One region of the Mesorhizobium sp. M0052 genome, then DNA from elsewhere that is predicted to be linked to it. Evidence: riboswitches for the same ligand, from Rfam matches in the RefSeq annotation. Region 1 holds a riboswitch; the other holds the start of a gene.
The links. A riboswitch is a leader RNA that binds a small molecule or an ion and turns the genes downstream of it on or off. The one in region 1 is predicted to bind cobalamin.

Region 1 (4,538 bases):
CTCGACGGCACATCCAAACCCACGGCGTAACCGGTGCGGCCGGGCGCACTCGGGTAATCCGGTATGAGGATCGCCAAGTTGCGCGTCGCCCGGGGCGTCTGCTGCAGCTTGATGAACGCCGCCACGCGCTCCGCCACCTGTGCCACGCGGTCCGGTTCCGGCCGGTTGGCGAAGGCGCGGTGGCCGAGCGCCGGGTCGGTTTCGCTCTCGCCCTTGAAGGAAATTGCGCCGGCGAGGATGCGACCGTCGAGTTCGGGCAGCACGACATGCATGGCGAGGTCGGCGGGCGCCAGGCCGCGCTGGTTGTTGTCCCAGACGTGGCGGCGGGTGGTGGCGACGATGACCTGGAAGACCGGCACGCCGGCACGGTCGAACAGGGTTTGGACGCCGGGTTCGGCGCCGGAGGCGAAGGCGGTTGCGGTGATGATGGCGGCGGGGTTGAGCGCGGCCAGAGCAGTTTCGACGAAGGCCAGGGAGGTCGGGTCTTTGAGGCTGGAGACGAAGATCGGGACCGGTCTCATGCCGCGCTGGCGGAGTGCATCAAAGAGGGCATCGATTGGCGCGACATCGGCGGCCAGCAGCATCGAGCGGTAGAAGAGGATGGGGATGATGGGAGGGTTGATGTTGTCTGCGCCGAGTTCCCGCCCACCCCCCTCTGTCCTGCCGGACATCTCCCCCGCAAGGGGGGAGATTGCGCTGTCATCGAAGCTTTCGCCAATCGGGGATGTTGCAGAGGAATCTATTATCGGCTGGGCAGAAAAAGTGCCGAGGTCCGCGCCGGCTGATCTCCCCCCTTGCGGGGGAGATGTCCGGCAGGACAGAGGGGGGTGTGAAGGAACGCCGACATCGGCCAAATCCAACTTGCCTACGACGCCGCGGCCTGGCTCGTAGTAGCCAGCTTTCGGCACGCTGACCGGCTCAGCCGCCGCCACATCGGACCCAGCCAACCCCGCTAGCCGCTGCACCAGCGCCGTCATATTCTCCGGGCCACCCTCGCGGAAATAGCCAAGCAGGCCGTCCAACTCCTCGCGCGGCAGCGTCGAGGCTTCGATCAGCCTGAGATCCTCGTCGTGGCTTTCACCAGGCAGCAGCGCCAGCTTGATGCCGTTCGCACGGGCAGTCGCGGCAAGCTGGTCGCAGCCATAGCGCCACCAGTCATAGCCACCGAGGATGCGCACCAGGATGATCTTGGCGTGGCGGGCGACGCTGTCGACCCAGAGGTCGACGGACATCGGGTGGCGCAAGTCGCGCAGTGCCGCCAGCCGCATCGAGGGCAGGCGGCCGGCGTCCGCCTTCCACGCCGCCGCCAGTCCGGCAAGGTCGCTGTCGGTAAAGGACAGCGCCACGATATCCGCCGGCGTCTGCCGGAGATCAACTGGCTCGGCGAGATCGTCGAGCGAGGCGGAGGTCGTGGCGAGTATATGCATCGCGGCTCGTGCCTGAGATCAACCGGCGAGTATACGCTCGATCGCCGGACGGTTCAGCCCCTTCAGGCCAATGACGACGAGCCGCGAGCGGCGATCGTCCTCGGCCGTCCAGGCGCGGTCATAGTAATGGTTGACGCGTGGGCCGACGGCCTGCAGCAAAAGCCGCATCGGCTTGCCGCCGACATCGACGAAGCCTTTTACACGCAACACGTTTTCCTGTTCGGCGGCGGTGGCGACGCGCTTGGCCAGGTCGTCGGGATTGGCGATCGAGGGGATGTCGACGATGAAGGTGTCGAAATCGTCATGCTCATGATCGAAAGCGCCGTCGTGATGCGACTTGCGGTTCTCGATGTCGTCTTCGACGGCGAGACCGAGGCCAAGCAGCACCGACGGGTCGACCTTGCCATGCGCAGTCGGCACGATTTTTACCGCGCGAGCGGAATGCTCATTGATGATGGCGTTGGCGCGGGCCGAACCGGCTGAATCCATCAAATCGCTTTTCGACAGGATGATCAGGTCGGCGCAGGCGATCTGGTCCTCGAAGACTTCTTCGACCGGATCGTCGTGGTCGAGCGTTTCGTCCTGAGCGCGCTGAGCCTGCAGGGCGTCCATATCGTGGGCAACGCGTCCCTCAGCCAGCGCCGGGCCGTCGACCACGGCGATGACGCCGTCGACGGTTACCCGGCTTTTCACACTCGGCCACTGGAATGCCTGGACCAGCGGCTTGGGCAGAGCCAGGCCCGAGGTCTCGATCAGGATGTGGTCGACCTTCGGCGTCAGTGCGAGGATCTTGTCGAGCGCGGGCACGAAATCGTCGGCGACGGTGCAGCAGATGCAGCCATTGGCCAGTTCCACGATGTTTTCCTCCGGGCAGGTGTCGATGCCGCAGCCCTTGAGAATCTCGCCGTCGATGCCGATGTCGCCGAACTCGTTGACGATGATGGCGATGCGCTTGCCGCCGGCATTTTCCAGGAGATGGCGGACCAGCGTCGTCTTGCCGGCGCCGAGGAAGCCTGTAACGACAGTGCAGGGAACACGGGAGAGGTTGGCGGCCGGGTTTGAAGCGTTCATCGTCAGTCCTTCAGCATGTCGAGGGGTGGGATGCGGGCAACGAGGCCGCGCTTGAGGCTATCGGGCCGGCCGCGCCACGGGATGAGGCCGTCGGCCGAAGTCGCGAAGAGCTTTGCGCCGGTAACGAGGTCGGCGCCGCTGGTTGCGGTCAGATCGCCGAAGACATAGCTCCAGCAGCCATCGCGCAGGATCGCGGCGCTGAGGCGGCGCTTGCAATTGCCGAGACATTCGGCGGTGCGGACCCGGATATCGCCGGCAGCGGCGCGGCGTGTGTCCTCAGCCAGCAATTCGCCGGCGCGCGGATGGGCGTCGGAACCGGTCTCATCGCGGCAGGAGGCGCAGACGATGACGGTCACGCCGGTCAGGGCGTCGTTGTCGCCGGACGCAATGTCCGCTGTGCCAGCCGAAAAACTGCTGTTCTGGTCCAAAAACCGTGCTCCTTGCCCGGAAACCCGCCAGGCGATCGGATACTTTGTCTCAGACGGCAGGTCTCCTGGCTCGCGAGTCATTGCCTTGGTTAGCCGCCTTCCCGGTGTTACCCAGTGGCTTTCGGCCTTGGCTCTTCGCTTACAGTTGCGGGGACAGCCGCGGATTTGGGATTTTTTCGTCCCGCACCGCATTCCCTCTTGGCCCTTGCCGTTGCGGGCAGGGGACCGTCTGGAGCGGATTTAGGCTTTTGCAGGCAGCGGTGTCAACGCACGGCTACGACATGGCGATGTCGGCAGGGGCTGTCATGTCCCGGCTTCCGGCAGTGCCAGGATGACCTGTCGGATAGCTTGATAGCCATCGCTATAGTCCCAGTCATGACCGACAGCCAGATTCTGTCCCTCATGCCAAACCGCGTTGTCCAGAAGGACTTCGGCACTAATCAGCGTGCCCTTCAAGCCTGCCAGAAAGGTCCGGACAAAATGGCTTCCGGGGGGTACCGAAGCTGTGAACAGCTTTTCCAGCTTGGCATAGAATGCTGGATAGCCTGGTGTCAGCGAGCATAGCTCGGTTGTGGCCTGGGAAATGACCGGGCCGCTATAGATTTTCCAGCGGGCATCTTTTCGCCAGATCTTCCAACTGGCGCTGCTTCGCTGCCAAAGCTCTATTTCGGCCTGCATGTTCTCGCAGACGTGATCGGCCAGTCCCTCAATGGCCACATGGAAAACACCACGGAGAAACTTTTCAAACGCCTGGTTCAGTTCCTGTTCGCGCGTGTCGCCGAAGCCAGCAAAGGATTCAATGACCGGCTGAACATCAAGCAGCGGAGAAAAAATGTAGATTTCCAGGACCAGCCGGTCAGAACTCGTCTCGAACACCTCAGCCTCAAACCGAAGCTGCTTCGATTGGAGCATGACGTCCCTATCTCTGCGGACTGCATCTATTCCATGCGCAATGAGGGCGCCATGGATCATGTCGAGCACTTTGTCCGATGCCATTGCACAACCTACGAGGCTTATTGAGGCGTCTATGACAGACGCTGCAAGGGTTGGCCATCTCTCTCGCTAGCCAATGCCGGCCCCAGATTGCCGGCCGGCGTCACTTCGATGCGCTCAAGGCCAAGCCAGCCCTGCATCGCCTTTAGTTCCTCGAAAAGCTGCGCGGTGGTCTCAGGCGGTGCGCCTGCTTCGGCATAGGCGGCGTGGACGCGTAAGACACTCGCAGGCCGGTCGGCCTTGAGGTCGACGCGGGCGACGATCTTGTCGCCGAGCAAGAAAGGCAGCACGTAATAGCCATATTGCCGCTTGTCGGCCGGGGTGTAGATCTCGATGCGGTAGCGGAAATCGAAGAGACGCTCGGTGCGCGCGCGCTCGAAGACCACCGGATCGAAGGGGGCCAGCAAGGCGCGGGCCTCGATCTTTCGCGGCAGGCGGGCGTCCCTATAGAGGTAAGCCGGCTTGTCCCAACCTTCGACGTTTACCGGCAGCAACTCGCCCATCTCGACCAGTTCCTCCAACCGGCCCTTCATGTCGGCCGGCGACAAGCGGAAATAATCGCGCAGGTCACCCGACGTCGCGATGCCGTGGGCGCGGGCGGAAATGCGCAGCAATTCGC
Region 2 (4,538 bases), on a different contig from region 1:
GTTTTTCGGGACAATCCGGCACAGGTTCCATCCGCCTCGGCGGCTACGGCGCCTGGTTCGGGCGCATCGACTGAGTTTTTGACGAAACTGGATTTTTTGAGGAAATCCAGGTTCTCTAGGGAAATCACTGGGAGGAAATTATGGCCGATGTCACGCTGAGACAGGTGAAGAAATCATACGGCAATCTGCACATTCTCCACGGCATCGACCTCGACATAAAGTCGGGCGAGTTCATCGTCTTCGTCGGCCCGTCGGGTTGCGGCAAGTCGACCTTGCTGCGGTCCATCGCCGGGCTTGAGGAGATCACCTCCGGCGAGCTGAAGATCGCCGGCGAGGTGGTGAACGACGTGCCGCCTTCCAAGCGCGGCATTGCCATGGTGTTCCAGTCCTATGCGCTCTATCCGCACATGACCGTCTACGACAACATGGCCTTCTCTATGAAGATCGGCAAGGAAAGCAAGGCCGAGATCGACAAGCGGGTGCGGCAGGCCGCCGAAATCCTGCAGCTGACCAAATATCTCGACCGCCTGCCCAAGGCGATGTCGGGCGGCCAGCGCCAGCGTGTCGCCATCGGTCGCGCCATCGTGCGCAATCCGAAAGTGTTCCTGTTCGACGAGCCGCTGTCGAATCTCGACGCGGCGCTGCGCGTCGCGACCCGCATCGAGATCGCCAAGCTCAAGGAATCGATGCCTGCCACGACCATGATCTACGTCACCCACGATCAGGTCGAAGCGATGACGCTCGCCGACCGCATCGTCGTGCTGAAGGATGGCCATATCGAGCAGGTCGGCACGCCGATGGACCTCTACAAGAAGCCCGGCAATCTGTTCGTTGCCCAGTTCATCGGCTCGCCGGCCATGAACATCCTGCCGGCGACAATCGACAGGACGGGCAACCCGACAATCGTCAGCCATGTCGGCGGCCGCAAGGCAACGGTGCCGATCGCAACGCCGGCGTCAGCAAAGGGTGCGGCAGTCAGCTTCGGCGTGCGGCCGGAGGATCTGTCGGCCGCCACCGGCGCGGAATATCTTTTCGAGGGCGTGGTGGACTATGTCGAGCAACTCGGCGAGGTGCAGCTTGTCTATGTCGATATCGGCCGCGCTGACCTGCCGTTGGTGACCAAGCTGCCCGGCAATGTCGAGGTCAAGCGCGGGGCAAAGCTGCGACTGACCGCGGATGCCGGGGACCTGCACATCTTCGACGCCGATGGGCACTCCTTCTCGCTCAAGCCGGTGGAAGTGAAGGCGGCTTGAGATAGCTGCGTCGTACAGGCATGAAAAAAGAGCGGCGGGCCAGGCCCGCCGCTCTTTTTTAAGCTTCGGCTGTTAGTTGTTGCCGAACCGATCCCTGTCGCTGCTCTGAGGAACGAACTTCTGTTGGTCGTTCGACGAGTTCAGCAGCTTGTAGACCGCCGACTTGGTGCCGGTCGACGAAGTGCGGGTGGTGTCGACGGCAGCGGCCGGCTGGTTGGCGCCATTGGAGCCATAATTGTCGCTGCCGGCAAAGGCAGCGCTCGAAACAGCCAGAACGGCTGCGGTGGCAAGAACGATCTTCTTCATTTTAGTCTCCTGAATTTTTCTGATGCCGCCAGCTGCAGCGGATAAGCCCGCCACGTGCTGGAAACCGGCTTTTAGCGGCCGAAAAGGTTACGGTCGGCACCGTGGGCAGGCGCCTGCTCGGCTGGAGCCGACTTCTCAACCGAAGCCGTATGGCCACTATCGGTCGACGTAATCGCAGGCTGGTTGGCGCCGTTCGAACCGTAGTTGTCGCTGCCGGCGAAAGCGCTGCCGGAGATGGCCAAAACGGCGGCGGCAGCAAGGATGATCTTTTTCATTTCAAATACTCCTGAATTTTTTGGGATCCCGAGAGCGACGGGTTAGCCGCCCTTCTTTGGTCGGGATCAGCGATTGCCGTAGAGGTCGCGGTCGGCGCCCTGAACGACAGGCTGCTTGTCAGCGTGCGCCGGCTTCTGAATGGAAGCCGTATACGAGCTGTCGACCGAGACGGCTGGCTGGTTCGCACCATTGGAACCGTAATTGTCGCTACCGGCGAAGGCGCTGCCGGTGATCGCCAAAACGGCTGCGGCAGTGAGGATGATCTTTTTCATTTTTAGTACTCCAGTTTGTCTGTCCGTCTAGCGGCGTGTCTTGGGAGGAATTCGCGTCGTTCGGACAGCCCCGATGTGGGAAAGCCATAGGCTGGTTTCCAATCACGAAGTTGTTCCGTGTGGACCACGGTCCTGCACCTTGAAATTGTGCCAGGAAGTTCCTCTATGGTCATTTATCGCATTGTTTTCAGTTGCTTATGTCGAACCGAGTGGTTCGCTCCGGTGTCGGTTTCCGGGCCGTCGTTCACACCATCCTGCACGCATTGTCAACAGAAACGAACCGTTCGGTTCGATTAGAGATTGCTAGTAACTTTTCGATACCGTTGAGCCCTTTTTGCCCCCGATCGGAACTGGATCCGCAGCGATTCGGCGATGATAGCGCCGCAAGACAGGATCTCAGCCCTTCGGTGGTCGGCGGGGCGTATGCCGCGCGTGTCGCGCCGCATGGATATGATGTCGCTTTCATGCCGACGTCGCGATCGCTGCCGTGATTAGATGATCGCATCTCAGGTGCCGCTTCGTGACGACGCAGCGGAGAATTGGGAAGCCGGTCAGAATCCGGCGCTGCCCCCGCAACGGTGGTGGAGTTGAAGTCGCAACGGGAGACCACTGGGCAGCAGCCTGGGAAGGTGTCGCGATGGTCCGCAAGGACAACTCCAGAGCCCGGAAACCAGCCCGAGATGCCTAGACTCGACTGATCGCGGTGGGCGGTCAAGAGGTGGATAGTGCATGTCCGGCGCCGCGCCGGCCTGCGTCCGATCCTTCCTCCATCACCACCAAGTTCAGTCCTTAAACCACGAGGACAGAACTATGGATACGCGCAACGACATGCTGAGGCTCCTGAACGGCCGCAAGCAAGGCTTTTCGCTGGAACAGCCCTTCTACACCGACCCGGACTATTTCAAGCTCGACATGGAGCTTATCTGGTATCGCGACTGGCTGTTCATCGGCCATGATTGCGAACTGCCGAAGCCCGGCAGCTATATCACCGTGCAGATCGGCGGTTATCCGGTGGTGCTGGTCCGCGACCAGAAGGGCAACATCAACGCCTTCCACAATTCCTGCCGCCATCGCGGCAGCCGTGTCTGCAACACTGAGAAGGGGATGGCGGCAAAGCTTGTCTGCCCTTATCACCAGTGGACCTACGAGCTTGACGGCCGGCTGCTGTTTGCCCGCCAGATGGCCGACGGTTTCGACAAGAGCCAGTTCGGCCTGAAGCCCGTCGCTTGCGAGAGCGTCGGCGGTTACATCTTCATCTGCCTGGCGAAAGAACCTGCCGACTTTGCGCCGATGCGCGCCATGATAGAGCCCTACCTCAAGCCGCACAGGCTGAATGAAGCCAAGGTCGCATTCGAGAGCACCATCATCGAGAAGGGCAACTGGAAGCTGGTCTGGGAAAACAACCGCGAATGCTATCACTGCGCCGGCAATCATCCGGAGCTGTGCAAGACATTCCCCGAAGCGCCGACGGTGACCGGCGTGCAGGGCGCCGACAGCGATCCGGAGATGCTGGCGCACTGGGCGAAATGTGAGGCGGCGGGCCTGCCGAGCAAGTTCCGCATCGATCCGGCCGGGCAATACCGCGCCACCCGCGCGCCGCTGCTGCGCGATGCCGTCAGCTACACGATGTCGGGAAAGCGCGCGGTGACGAAGAACCTGTCCGACACTGTTGCCGCCGACCGCATCGGCACCTTAATGCACTACCACTATCCGACGACCTGGAACCACATCCTGATCGACCATGCGGTCACCTTCCGGGTGCTGCCGATCAGCGCCACCGAAACCGCGGTGACGACCAAGTGGCTGGTGCACAAGGATGCGGTCGAGGGCGTCGACTACAACCTTGAAGAGCTCACCCACGTCTGGACCGAGACCAACGACCAGGACCGCCGCATCGTCGAGGAAAACGCCTTCGGCATCCTGTCGCCGGCCTATGAGCCCGGCCCCTATTCGGAGCTGCATGAGGGCGGCGTGATCCAGTTCGTCGAATGGTACGCGGCCTTCATCGGCCCGCGCCTTGCCGAAGGCGGCCGGCCGGCGCTGCGCAGCGTCGCGTGAGCTGGAGCAGGCGAGGAAGGACCGGAGGATGATGCGATGACGGATCTTGGGCTCTATCGCCATCTTGACCAGATGGCGCCGTGGAACGACAGGCTGCAGGTGCTGGAAGTGACCGGCGTCAGCGACGAGGCGCCCGACGTCAAGACCTTCACCTTCCGCTCCGACAACCAGACCTGGTTCCGCTACAAGCCGGGCCAGTTCTTGACGCTGGAACTGCCGACACCGGACGGGCCACTGATGCGCACCTATACGCTGTCGTCGTCGCCATCGCGGCCGTTTTCGATCGCGGTGACGGTCAAGGCGCAGGCCGGCAGCATCGGCACGCGCTGGATGTTCGACCATCTGGTGCCCGGTTCGCATGTCAAGGCCTACG

Region 2: linked by a shared signal. The riboswitch ahead of NKJ77_RS16475 (aromatic ring-hydroxylating oxygenase subunit alpha) and the one ahead of NKJ77_RS12580 (DUF1636 family protein) in region 1 are both predicted to bind cobalamin.

The regions. Positions count from the first base shown of each region.
Region 1 covers NZ_JAMYUS010000008.1:35,735-40,272, forward strand. Annotated here, with positions in the region: gene cobN (cobaltochelatase subunit CobN) at 1-1,427, opposite strand, end outside; gene cobW (cobalamin biosynthesis protein CobW) at 1,446-2,498, opposite strand; gene NKJ77_RS12580 (DUF1636 family protein) at 2,501-2,926, opposite strand; cobalamin riboswitch at 2,965-3,171, opposite strand; gene NKJ77_RS12585 (DUF6348 family protein) at 3,230-3,922, opposite strand; gene NKJ77_RS12590 (winged helix-turn-helix domain-containing protein) at 3,952-4,538, opposite strand, start outside.
Region 2 covers NZ_JAMYUS010000011.1:27,637-32,174, forward strand. Annotated here, with positions in the region: gene bglA (beta-galactosidase BglA) at 1-74, shown strand, start outside; gene NKJ77_RS16455 (ABC transporter ATP-binding protein) at 141-1,253, shown strand; gene NKJ77_RS16460 (DUF680 domain-containing protein) at 1,326-1,559, opposite strand; gene NKJ77_RS16465 (DUF680 domain-containing protein) at 1,631-1,834, opposite strand; gene NKJ77_RS16470 (DUF680 domain-containing protein) at 1,901-2,107, opposite strand; cobalamin riboswitch at 2,599-2,800, shown strand; gene NKJ77_RS16475 (aromatic ring-hydroxylating oxygenase subunit alpha) at 2,918-4,165, shown strand; gene NKJ77_RS16480 (FAD-binding oxidoreductase) at 4,202-4,538, shown strand, end outside.